Regions from separate parts of the Exiguobacterium sp. RIT452 genome, predicted to be linked through region 2. Evidence: a T-box and tRNA genes for the amino acid it is inferred to sense, from the RefSeq annotation. Region 2 holds a T-box; the other holds one or more tRNA genes.
What was found. The T-box of region 2 lies ahead of ileS (isoleucine--tRNA ligase). A T-box ahead of a tRNA ligase gene usually reads a tRNA of that ligase, here a tRNA-Ile.
Positions count from the first base shown of each region.

Region 1: it encodes a tRNA-Ile, which carries the amino acid that the T-box ahead of ileS (isoleucine--tRNA ligase) is inferred to sense. The anticodon was not compared.

Region 1 covers NZ_QXJB01000001.1:199,297-205,834, forward strand. Annotated here, with positions in the region: gene D3D03_RS00995 (5' nucleotidase, NT5C type) at 1-381, opposite strand, end outside; gene ispG (flavodoxin-dependent (E)-4-hydroxy-3-methylbut-2-enyl-diphosphate synthase) at 481-1,590, opposite strand; gene D3D03_RS01005 (hypothetical protein) at 1,784-2,137, opposite strand; gene D3D03_RS01010 (Na/Pi cotransporter family protein) at 2,480-4,120, shown strand; tRNA gene D3D03_RS01015 (tRNA-Met) at 4,246-4,319, shown strand; tRNA gene D3D03_RS01020 (tRNA-Ile) at 4,331-4,404, shown strand; gene D3D03_RS01025 (alpha-amylase) at 4,534-5,994, shown strand; gene D3D03_RS01030 (superoxide dismutase) at 6,088-6,538, shown strand, end outside.
Region 2 covers NZ_QXJB01000002.1:264,921-271,458, reverse strand. Annotated here, with positions in the region: gene pgeF (peptidoglycan editing factor PgeF) at 1-113, shown strand, start outside; gene D3D03_RS06885 (YggS family pyridoxal phosphate-dependent enzyme) at 100-771, shown strand; gene D3D03_RS06880 (cell division protein SepF) at 973-1,296, shown strand; gene D3D03_RS06875 (YggT family protein) at 1,299-1,571, shown strand; gene D3D03_RS06870 (YlmH family RNA-binding protein) at 1,571-2,344, shown strand; gene D3D03_RS06865 (DivIVA domain-containing protein) at 2,369-2,890, shown strand; T-box leader at 2,891-3,119, shown strand; gene ileS (isoleucine--tRNA ligase) at 3,179-5,914, shown strand; gene lspA (signal peptidase II) at 5,986-6,459, shown strand; gene D3D03_RS06850 (RluA family pseudouridine synthase) at 6,459-6,538, shown strand, end outside.

The DNA.
Region 1 (6,538 bases), on a different contig from region 2:
ACGAACGACTTGTACTTTATCGTGAGAGCCTGTCATGATTAACGAATCAAGTGGCAACTCATGTTGTTTGATCCATTCTTCCGTCACGGGGCGGACGATTTCCGATCGCGCCGTCACATAGTGAAGGTCATACTGTTTACGTAACGCCCACAGATGCTGTTTGACGAGTTCTTGTGGGATTGATTCACGATAGATACCGAGTTCATGACCTGACTTGACCATGAATTCCCAAAACTCGATTTGCTCCATGTCCGTATAGGTATGAAGCTCGTATTCAGAGGCCATCTCAAAATCAATCGATGTCCCGAGATATTTGTTCATATAATTAAAGCACGAAGAAGGATGAGTGATTGTTCCATCAATATCAATTCCGATTTTCACTTACATCACCAACATTCTATAAATTTTCTGCCACTAGTATAACATAGTCGAAAAGCGGAAACGAAAAAAAGAGTCGCTCCTGAGGAGGACTCTTTTTTATTAGGCTTGACTGGCTTTTGCGGCTTCTTTTTCTGCTTCTTTTTCGAGAACGATCGCATCGATTTCTTTTTTCAATTCTTCGACCATCGTTGCTTCTGGAACTTTTCGGATGATTTCTCCGTGACGGAACAACAATCCTTCGTTACGTGCGCCGGCAATTCCGATATCTGCTTCGCGCGCTTCACCAGGACCGTTGACGGCACAACCGAGAACGGCAACTTTGATGTTAACTTGAATTTTATCGATATAATCTTCGATTTCCGCGGCAATCGCCATTAAGTCGATTTCAATACGTCCGCATGTCGGGCAAGAAATCAATGTCGCGGCATTTGCTGCGAGACCAAATGATTTCAAGACTTCTTTTGCGACTTTGACTTCTTCGACCGGATCGGCAGAAAGGGAGACACGGACCGTGTTTCCGATACCACGCGAAAGAATGGCTCCAAGACCGGCGGCTGACTTCAATGAACCGGTACGTAAAGGACCAGACTCCGTGATTCCGACGTGAAGCGGATAGTCGAATGACTCAGAGGCTAACTGATATGCTTCGAGCGCCAATTGAACGTCAGAGGCTTTTAAGGAAACGATGATATCGTGGAAATCGAGATCCTCAAGAATCTTGATATGGTGAAGGGCACTCTCGACCATACCGCGAGCTGTCGGATAACCGTATTTTTCAAGGATGTGTTTCTCAAGCGAACCGGCGTTGACACCAATTCGGATTGGGATGTTTTTTGCTTTGGCTGCCGTTACGACCGCTTCGACTTTTTCGCGGCGTCCGATGTTACCCGGGTTGATCCGGATTTTATCGACACCAGCTTCGATAGCCATCAGAGCAAGTTTGTAGTTGAAGTGAATATCAACGACAAGCGGAATGTTGATCCGGCTTTTGATTTCAGCAAGTGCAAGCGCATCACGCTCTTCCGGACAAGCAACCCGGACGATTTGGCATCCTGCTTCTTCTAGACGTAAAATTTCAGCGACAGTCGCTTCGACGTCGTGTGTTTTTGTTGTCGTCATACTTTGAATGATGACTTCATTACTTCCACCAATGACAAGGTCCCCAACACGAACGGGACGAGTCTTAGAGCGATGGACCATTTTCGGCATATCGAAAATCTCCTTTTGTGGCATAACGCCAGATTGTTTATGACTACTTGTTCTATCATATCGAACTATTCCCTAAAAATCGAGAAACAAGAACGAAAATTGAACATTTACAATTGTTTAACACGAAAAGATGAAAGTCAATCCGTCGCTGGACGGGCATTGAAGCTCAAAAAGTGTTCGAATGCGAAGGTTCTTAGGAGAAACGTCGAGCGGGCTTCTTTTTCCGGCGGGCCAGGAAAAGTGGCAGCAGTGAATACAACAGGTGTCCGGCTAATAGAATCGCGATGCCGACCGAAGAGTATCCGAGTTGATAAACAAAGACGCCGATCGGGAACGTCCAGATGTTTGCTGCGACGGTATAAGGAAACACTTGTCGAAACGCCCAAGGTTTTGGCAAGATCCACTGAATGAACCACCGATTTAAGTAAGACACGAACAACAGATACAATAAAACGGCAATTGCAATAAAGATGAAATGGAGAATGAACCAGATGATAAACGGGATCGATTGTTCGAGAAACAGACTGTCGATTACCGTCGTCCACAAGGAAATCCAAGCCAATCCACAAAAATAAAGGGGAACATCTGCCAGGCGAGTCTTCAAAAAAGGACGATTTGGAATTAGGGTGGTTTGTAAGTAATTAAGTAGTTGACTTAAAAAATGCATAATAATCACTCTTTCTTCTGTTTTATAACAATGGTATTTTATGATTTAAAAGGGCTTTGTATCAACACAAATGTTGTTTTAGTACAGTTTAATAAAACCTTAACAATCAAATACCTGAAAAACTGTTTACAAGTTCAATAGACCTTTACATAATAGGAGAGGTTGAAACAATAGATTCTTCACAAAAAATCAATTCCACTTTTTATACGAGGAGATGACAGGATGAACTATGATTTACAGGAAATGATTTTCACTTTTATTGGTGGACTTGGTATTTTCCTATTCGGTATTAAGTATATGGGAGATGGACTTCAAAAAACAGCGGGAGACCGCCTGCGTTATATTTTAGATAAATACACATCAAACCCGTTTCTTGGGATTTTGGCGGGGATTGTCGTTACGGTCTTGATCCAGTCGTCATCCGGTACGACCGTCATCGTCGTTGGTTTAGTCAGCGCCGGTTTGATGAATTTACGTCAAGCGATCGGTGTCGTCATGGGGGCGAACATCGGAACGACGATTACGGCTTTCATCATCGGATTTAACGTCAAGGAAGCAGCACTCCCGGCGATCGCGCTTGGAGCGTTCCTGATTTTCTTCTTCAATAAAGAACGGATTCAATACATCGGACAAATCTTCTTTGGTTTCGGAGCACTTTTCTATGGGTTGACGCTCATGGGAGACGGAATGGCACCGCTTGAATCAAGCGAATGGTTCCGTGACTTAACGGTTTCCATGTCGGATAACCCGTTACTCGGTGTATTCGTCGGAACGATCTTTACGATTCTCGTTCAATCGTCTTCTGCGACAATCGGAATTTTGCAAGAATTGTATGACGGCGGAATGATTGATATCAAAGCAGCCTTACCCGTCTTGTTTGGTGATAACATCGGGACGACGATCACTGCGGTTCTCGCAGCACTTGGTGCGTCGATCGCAGCAAAACGGACGGCAGCAGCACACGTCATCTTCAATATCGTCGGGACAATCCTCTTCTTGATTGCCTTACCACTGTTTTCGGCGTTCATTACGTGGATTACCGGTGCACTCGATTTGGAACCAAAAATGCAGATTGCTTTTGCACACGGAACGTTTAACGTCGTCAACACCTTGATTCAATGTTGGTTCATCGCGCAAATTGCATGGCTCGTCCAAAAGGTCGTGCCGGGAACGGATACGACCGTCGACTCGAAACCACGCCACTTGGATCAAAACATCTTGAACCAATCTTCGTCACTCGCCTTAAATCAAGCGAAGCTCGAAGTATTACGGATGGGTGAGTTCTCGAAGGAAGCGCTTGGAAAAGCGCACCGTTATACGCAATCGCACGATAAAAAGGATGTATCAGATGCAGGTCAGATCGAATATGCCATCAATCATCTGAATACAGAAGTGACAAGTTATCTCGTTAAAGTCGCAGCACATGACTTATCGGAACGGGAATCAAATGACCATTCACTCTTGATGCATGCCGTCAATGACTTTGAACGAATCGGCGATCATGTCGAAAACGTCATCGAACTCGTTGACTTCCAAATCGTGAATCGTATCGAATTTACGGCACAAGCGAAAAAAGAGCTGGATGAGATGTATGTCTTGACGCAAAAAATCGTCGAAACGGCCATCAAGGCAGTTGAACTTGATGATGTTTCCTTGGCGCGCCAAGTACTTGAGCTCGAAGGGAAACTGGATTCGCTCGAACGTTCATTCCGCAAACACCATGTCTTGCGCGTTAATGCAGGAGACTGTACCGGTCAGGCCGGAATGATCTTCGTTGATCTGTTGTCGAACTTGGAACGGATCGGTGACCACGCCGTCAACATTACGGATTTGGTACTGGAGCAACGGTCAGGAACAGCATGAAGCGAATATTCATCATGAAACAAGAGGAATTTCTGAAAAGAAATTCCTCTTTGTTTTTGTGAGATAATTTATTGACATTTAAGTTTCATTCCAGTAATCTGATATTAGTTGTTTTAATTCATCATGGCGGTGTAGCTCAGCTGGCTAGAGCGTACGGTTCATACCCGTGAGGTCGTGGGTTCGACTCCCTCCGCCGCTACTATTACTTAAGGACCCTTAGCTCAGCTGGTTAGAGCTGACGGCTCATAACCGTCCGGTCGCAGGTTCGAGTCCTGCAGGGTCCATTTCATAAGCGCACACTCTTTTTTTGAGTGTGCGTTTATTTTTGGTTGCACGGGGAATATTAAAGATATTGTAATAATGTTCATACAATAATATTCATACTATGGCAATTTAAGGGAGAGCGAAGAGAGATGGAACGTAACCATACGATGATGCAGTTTTTTGAGTGGCATGTAGAAAATGATGGAAAGCATTGGCAACGCTTAAAAGAGAGAGCGCCGGAACTGCGTGCTGCAGGCATCACATCTGTTTGGATTCCGCCGGCATCAAAGGGACAATCAGATGAAGATACAGGGTATGGCATTTACGATGTCTATGATCTAGGGGAATTTGATCAAAAAGGAACGGTCCGGACGAAATACGGGACAAAAGATGAATTGGTCGAAGCGATTCAGGTCGCGCATGAAAATGACATCGCGGTTTATGCCGATGTCGTCATGAATCATAAAGCGGCTGCCGATGAACTCGAGACGATTAAAGTTGTGGAAGTCCACCCGGAAGACCGTTCGCAAGAAATTTCAGAAGAATTTGAAATCGATGCGTGGACAAAATTCACGTTCCCGGGTCGAAACGGAAAATATTCTGATTTCATCTGGACACACGAATTTTTCAATGGAACCGATTTTGATGCACGCGAAGAAAAAACAGGTGTCTTCAAAATCTCCGGTAAAAATAAAGATTGGAACGATCAAGTTGATGACGAATTCGGCAACTATGATTATCTGATGTTCGCAAACATCGATTACAATCATCCGGAAGTCCGCGAAGAGATGATCAACTGGGGAAACTGGTTTAAAGAGACGATCAACTGCCAAGGTTTCCGGCTTGATGCGATCAAACACATCAACTATGAATTCGTCAATGAATTTGCCAAATCAATGATCGGGGATAACCCGGAAGGATTTTATATGGTCGGTGAGTTCTGGAAGTCGGATCTAGACGATTGCCGTCAGTTTTTAGACAGTGTCGACTATACGATCGATTTGTTTGATGTCCCGTTGCACTATAAATTCCATGAAGCATCGCAACAAGGACAGGACTTTGATTTAACGACACTGTTTGCGGATACGTTGGTGGAATCTCATCCGACGAATGCCGTGACATTCGTCGACAACCATGATTCCCAACCAGGCGAGTCGCTTGAGTCATGGATTGATGACTGGTTTAAACAACATGCCTATGCTTCGGTACTCCTTCGTAAAGACGGTTACCCGTGTGTCTTCTATGGTGATTACTACGGAGTACAAGGACCGCATCCGGTCGAAGGCAAAAAGGAAATGATTGATGCCTTGTTGTACGCCCGTTACCATAAAGCCTACGGCGAGCAAGAAGACTACCTGGACGATCCGCATTGTGTCGGTTGGGTCCGTCGTGGGGTCGAAGAATTCCCGAACTCGGGTTGCGCTGTCTTGCTCTCGAACGCGGATATGTGTGAGAAACGGATGTTCGTCGGTGAATCACGTGCCGGAGAACAATGGTTCGATTATACGAATCACCAAGAAGAACCTGTCGTCATCGATGAAGAAGGATTCGGCGTTTTCCCGGTTCCGGGCGGCGGCGTATCTGTATTCGCTCCACGCGACGAACAGTAATCTCTAAGGGTCATTGCTTGCACCTGACCAACTATTTTTGCTAGTCTTAAAGAGTATTGAAATTCCGAAAATAGGATAAAGGGGGACATGAAAATGTCAAAATTTGAATTACCAGAACTCGGCTACGCTTATGATGCGCTGGAGCCACATATCGACGCTCGTACGATGGAGATTCACCACTCAAAACACCACAACACGTATGTCACGAACGTAAACGCGGCACTTGAAGGGTCAGAGCATGAAGGGAAATCACTTGAAGAGTTACTTCAAAACCTCGATTCACTTCCTGCTAACATTCAAACAGCTGTCCGTAACAACGGTGGCGGTCATTGGAACCACTCGTTCTTCTGGAAACTCTTGAAAAAGAACGACGGAGCAGTGCCAACGGGTGAGCTTGCTTCAGCAATCGACGAATCATTTGGTTCATTCGAAGCATTCAAAGATGCGTTCGCAAAAGCGGCAACAACTCGTTTTGGTTCAGGTTGGGCGTGGCTCATCGTGGACGGTGGCAAATTAGCTGTCGTTTCAACACCAAACCAAGATA
Region 2 (6,538 bases):
CAGGCATCTGTACGAATTGCCAAGCGGAAGATTATTTCTCCTACCGACATGGTGACCACGGTGGACGATTTGCTAGTTTGATTGTAAAGGAGCCTCTTGATGTCAATCTCTGAAAATGTACGACACGTACACCAAAAAATGAAACAGGCATATGAAAAGACTGAGCAAAACAAGCAGGTACAATTGATTGGCGTGACGAAATCAGTGTCAAGCGAAGTAGCGGCGGAGTTGCTGGAAGCAGGAGTGACCGCACTGGGTGAAAACCGTCCGGAAGGATTGGCGGACAAACAGGCAGCACTGGGTCGCACGGCATGCGAATGGCACTTCATCGGGACACTGCAAACACGAAAGGTGCGTCAGGTCATCGATCGGATTGATGTGTTGCATTCTCTTGACCGGTTGCACCTCGCCGAGGAAATCAACAAGCGGGCGAAACAGCCTGTCGATTGTTTTGTACAGGTCAACGTATCCGGTGAAGAGTCCAAACAAGGAATCCATCCAACCGATATCCACTCCTTTTTACACGAGGTCGGTCAATATCCGATGATTCGGGTCATCGGCTTGATGACGATGGCACCCTTGACAGAAGACGAGCAGACGATCCGCTCCGTGTTCCGATCGCTTCGTCACTTGCGGGATGAAGTTGCAGCACGTCACCTTCCCCATGCACCGTGTACGGAGTTATCAATGGGCATGTCTTCCGACTATGAGATTGCCATTGAAGAGGGTGCGACATACGTTCGAGTGGGTACTGTTTTAGTCCAACGATAAATTGTCTAGATAAGCGAAAGGAGAATCGATATGGGATTCAAATCGAAAATGCAAAATCTATTTCTCGGAAACACAGACGATTTAGATGAACTCGAATACGAAAATGATGCTACAATAAATAAAGGTAGAGGTGCTTCACAGCAAGAATATGACGAGTACTACGAGGAATCTACCCCGAGTGTTACTCAAAAGGAGGACCCTGTGAGACAATCGAACATCGTACCGATTCATACTAAAAAGGCAAAATCACAAGTGATTTTGAGTGAACCACGTGTGTTCAACGAAGCGCAAGAGATTGGCGAACACCTTCGTCAAAATCGTGCCGTCATCGTGAACATGCAACGGATGTCTAAAGATCAGTCACGTCAGATGATCAATTTCCTATCCGGTGTCGTGTTTGCTCTGGACGGGACGATTACGACGATTAGTCAAAATACACTCCTCTGTGTTCCGAACAACGTCGAGCTAGCAGGAAGTATTTCCAATCTGCTCGGCGAAGATGATATCAACCATAAGGGGTGGTAAACATGGATTCACAAGTCATGTATGCAATCGGGCGTACACTTGGCACATTACTTCAATATTACAGCTACGTTATGATCGTCTACATTTTACTTTCTTGGTTCCCGAATGCACGGGAATCCAGATTCGGTCAGGTCTTAGCGATGTTAGTCGAACCGTTTCTTGCACCGTTCCGACGGATTATCCCGCCCATCGGAGGTATGCTTGACATTTCACCAATCGTTGCCTTTCTTGTGCTTAACTTGGCGCAGGCAGGAATCCGGGCTATCTTCCTGTAATGAGTGTTTATGATCATTATCGCGGACATGAGCGGGAGTTTGTCGATCTTGTCTTAAACTGGATCGACCATGTCGAAGCGACCTACACGTTTAAGCTAACTGATTTTCTGGATCCACGTGAACAGCAAATCACACGGGAACTCGTCGGTACGAAATGCGCCCTCTTTTTTGAGGGCGGTTTCGAAGGCGCAGAACGACAGCGTGCATTGATTGCACCTGATTATTATGATCTCGATGCAGACGACTTTGATATTGCCATTTATCGTATTCATTATCCTACAAAATTCGTTGAACTGTCGCATCGACAGGTGACCGGCACGTTGTTGAATATTGGGCTGAAACGCGGAAAATTCGGCGATGTGGTGATTCAGGACCAGACAGTGCAATTTGCTGTCGCGAAAGAAGTTGCCTCGTATATCGAAGCGAATGTCGATCGGGCAGGCAAGACGAAAATCCGTTTGTCCGTCGTGGATTCGGAAGAACAATTGAAAATCAAAGAGCAGGAATGGCAAGAAGAGTTAGGTTTTGTCAGTTCCCTGCGGTTCGATACCGTAGTCAGTGAGATTCTTGGTTTTTCGAGACAAAAAGCGCAAAGCTTGATTAAGCAAGGTGAAAGTAAAGTCAATTACAAAATCGTGGAAGATCCAAGTTTTCTGTTAGATGAAGGGGATTTACTGTCCCTTCGCGGAACAGGTCGTGTCAAGTTGATTGCCGTACTCGGTTCAACAAAGCGGGATCGGATCAAACTGCAATACGGTCTGTTAAAAGGTTAACAAACAAACTGAGGAGGATTCATTATGCCATTGACGCCACTTGATATTCACAATAAGGAATTCACACGGAAGTTTCGCGGGTATGACGAAGATGAGGTCAATGAATTTCTTGATCAAGTCATCAAGGATTTTGAATTGTTGCTTCGGGAAAACCGTCAACAACAAGAAGTCATTCAAAACATGCAGTCTCGTGTCGATTACTTCAGTTCGATGGAAGAAACATTAAACAAATCGATCATCGTCGCTCAAGAAGCGGCAGAAGAAGTGAAGGCCAACGCGACGAAAGAAGCGAGCCTGATCGTCAAACAAGCTGAACGGGAAGCGGAGCAGTTACAAGATGCAGCGCAACGCCGCGCCCAACGGACGGACTTTGAAGTCGAACAGATGCGTAAAAAAATCGAGTTGTACCGAAACCGGTTCAAAGTGTTGATTGATGCCCAGATGGAATTATTGACAAGTCACGACTGGGATGCGTTTGATAGTTCGACGCGAGGTGCGCTTGACGAGATTCCGGCAGTTGCGTATAATGACGACGATGTCATATAAAGTAAAGCAGTGAGAAGGACACGTTTTTTATCAGGATACTGTCAGCGAATCGGGAAACGGTGTGAGCCCGACCAGTGAATGAAAAAAAATATCCCCTTTGAGTACGGGACTGAACAAATGCAGTAAGTTCCGTCGTTTCGCCCTCGTTATCGGGCTCTTAAGTGGTAATCCGTTCGTAAGGATTGCTAGTAGGGTGGTACCGCGAGTTCAAGTCAAACTCGTCCCTATCAGGGGATGAGCTTGGCTTTTTTTTGTACTTAAAAATACAGACAAGTGAGGGAATGCCAGATGGAATACAAAGATACATTATTGATGATGAAAACGGAATTTCTGATGCGAGGAAACTTACCAAAACGTGAGCCGGACATGCAGGCACGCTGGAACGAGATGAATCTCTATGAAGCAGTCCAAGAAAAAAATGCGGGGAAACCGACGTTTATCTTACATGACGGTCCTCCCTATGCGAACGGTGACATCCACATGGGGCACGGCTTAAATAAAGTCCTAAAAGATATCGTCGTCCGTTACAAATCGATGAACGGATTCCGTTCACCGTACGTACCGGGTTGGGACACGCATGGTCTGCCGATCGAAACGGCTTTACAAAAAGCAGGTGTCGACCGCAAGTCGATGTCGGTTGCTGAATTCCGGAAGCTCTGTGCGAAATATGCGCTCGAGCAAGTCGATCATCAGCGAGAGCAGTTTAAACGACTTGGTGTGTTAGGTGATTATGACAATCCGTATATCACGTTGCAACCGGAGTTCGAGGCGGCACAAATCCGTCTGTTTGGTGACATGGCGAACAAAGGATACATCTATAAAGGGAAAAAACCGGTTTACTGGTCACCTTCTTCAGAGTCGGCTCTCGCGGAAGCGGAAATTGAGTATCAAGACAAACGATCGGCTGCCATTTACGTCGCGTTCCAAGTCATGGACGGGAAAAACATCTTGGAGCCGACGGATCATTTCGTCATCTGGACGACGACACCATGGACGATTCCAGCGAACCTCGGGATTTCTGTCAGCGGTGAGTTGACATATGCACGCATCGAATACCAAGGCAAAGGCTACATCGTTGCCGAGACACTCGTACCGGAAGTCATCGAAGCATTAGGTTGGGAAGAAGCGACGGTAGGTCGTGTCTTCAACGGCGCGGACTTTGAATACATCAAAGCGAAACATCCACTGTATGACCGTGAATCACTCGTCATGCTTGGGGATCACGTCACAGCGGAAGCAACAGGTGTCGTCCATACGGCTCCAGGACACGGGGAAGACGACTTTAGAATCGGTCAAGCCTACGGACTCGATATCCTTTGCCCTGTCGATGATAAAGGTGTCATGACGGCAGAAGCACCCGGTTTTGAAGGCATGTTCTATGAAGATGCAAACAAAGAAATCGGAATTGCTTTAGAAGAAGCCGGCGCCTTGTTGAAATTGTCGTTCATCAAACACTCGTATCCACACGATTGGCGTACGAAAAAACCGGTCATCTTCCGGGCAACACCACAGTGGTTTGCTTCGATCAAAGATTTCCGTACCGAAATCCTGGATGAGATCAAAGGTGTCCAGTGGGTACCGGAGTGGGGCGAAACCCGCCTGCACAACATGTTTAAAGACCGTGGAGACTGGGTCATTTCCCGTCAACGGGCGTGGGGTGTACCACTGCCGATTTTCTATGCGGAAGATGGCACGGAAATCGTCACACCGGAAACGATTGACCATATCGCGAATCTGTTCGCTGAACACGGATCAAACGTCTGGTACGAGCGCGAAGCGGTTGATCTGCTTCCGGAAGGCTTCACGCATCCGGCAAGCCCGAATGGTGTCTTCAAAAAAGAAACGGACATCATGGATGTCTGGTTTGACTCCGGTTCCTCGCATGCGGGTGTGTTAGAAGCACGTCCGGAGCTCGAGCGTCCAGCGGATCTTTATCTGGAAGGATCGGATCAATACCGCGGTTGGTTCAACTCATCCCTTTCGACAGCCGTCGCAACGACGGGGAAAGCACCGTATAAAGCGGTCGTCAGTCACGGATTTGTTCTGGACGGACAAGGACGGAAGATGTCGAAATCAATCGGAAATACGATTGCACCAATCCAGATCATGCAACAGTTCGGAGCTGAAATTCTCCGTCTGTGGGTCGCTTCCGTTGATTATCAGTCAGATGTTCGCGCTTCGATGGACAACTTCAAGCAAGTATCGGAATCGTACCGGAAAATCCGGAATACGGTCCGCTTCTTACTCGGAAACCTCGATCAATTTGATCACACGACACACCGTGTTGCCTTTGAGGACTTACCAGAGTCCGACCGCTTCATGCGGACGAAGCTTGACCAACTTGTCGGCAAAGTGAAGGCGGCTTATGATGCCTACGACTTCATGGCAGTATATCAACTGTTGCATAACTTCTGTGTCTTGGACTTGTCTTCGTTCTATCTGGATTACACGAAGGACATCCTCTACATCGAAAAAGAAGATGCACCGGCGCGTCGTGCCGTTCAGACAGTCATGTATGACACGGTCGTGACGTTGTTACAATTAATGGCACCGGTCTTGCCGCATACGGCAGACGAAGCATGGGAATTCGTTCCGGGTGTCGAAACGAAAAGCATCTTCTTGACGGATCTTCCGGAAACACCGGAAGTGACGGAAGAAGGTCTGGCGTTGATTGCGAAATGGAACAGCTTCCTCGTTTTCCGCGATGACGTCCTAAAAGCACTCGAAGAAGCACGTGCGGAGAAGCTTGTCGGGAAAACACTTGAAGCCAAGCTCGAGCTTGCGCCAAATGACGAGACAAAGGCGTTGCTTGGGACGATTGATCACCTCGAACAGTTGTTGCAAGTCTCACAGATTGTTTTCGTTGATTCGGCTGAGAAGACATACGAAACGACAGGAGTCACGGTTCTCAAAGCAGACGGTGAAAAATGTGAACGATGCTGGACCTATTCGACCGAACTTGGTCAAGATCCGGCTCATCCGACACTTTGCCCACGTTGTACTGAGGTCGTCAATTCTTTATAATGGTCAGGGAGGGGCAGCTGCGGCGACTTCGTAGCGGTCCCTCATTATTTTTGGATGTGGAGGAAAAAAGAATGTGGCTTTACTTAGCGATTGCTGCTGTACTCGTCGGCGTGGATCAATTGACGAAATGGATCGTCGTACAACAAATGACGATCGGTCAGGCGATTGAGATCATTCCGAATTTCTTTTATTTGAATTCCTACCGAAATCGTGGTGCGGCATGGGGCATGTTAGAAGGGAAATTTGGCTTTTTCTTCGTGATTACCGTTGTCGTCGTCATCGGATTGATTTATTTTCTGTATAAAGAAGGCACAAAAAACAAAGTATTTGCTTGGAGCATTGCCTTATTACTGGGCGGGGCGATCGGGAATTTTATCGACCGGATGGCGCGCGGAGAAGTCGTTGACTTTTTCCATTTTTATCCGTTTGGTTACAACTTCCCGATATTCAATATCGCAGACGTCTGTTTGACGTTTGGGGTGATTTTGATGCTGATCAGCGTCATGTTTGAAGAGCGTTTGACTAAGAAGGGAACGATTGATTAATGAATGAACAGAATGAATGGGCTGTAAAAGCCAATGGTGCAACCGGTCGAATCGATAAATGGTTGGCGGAACAACAAGA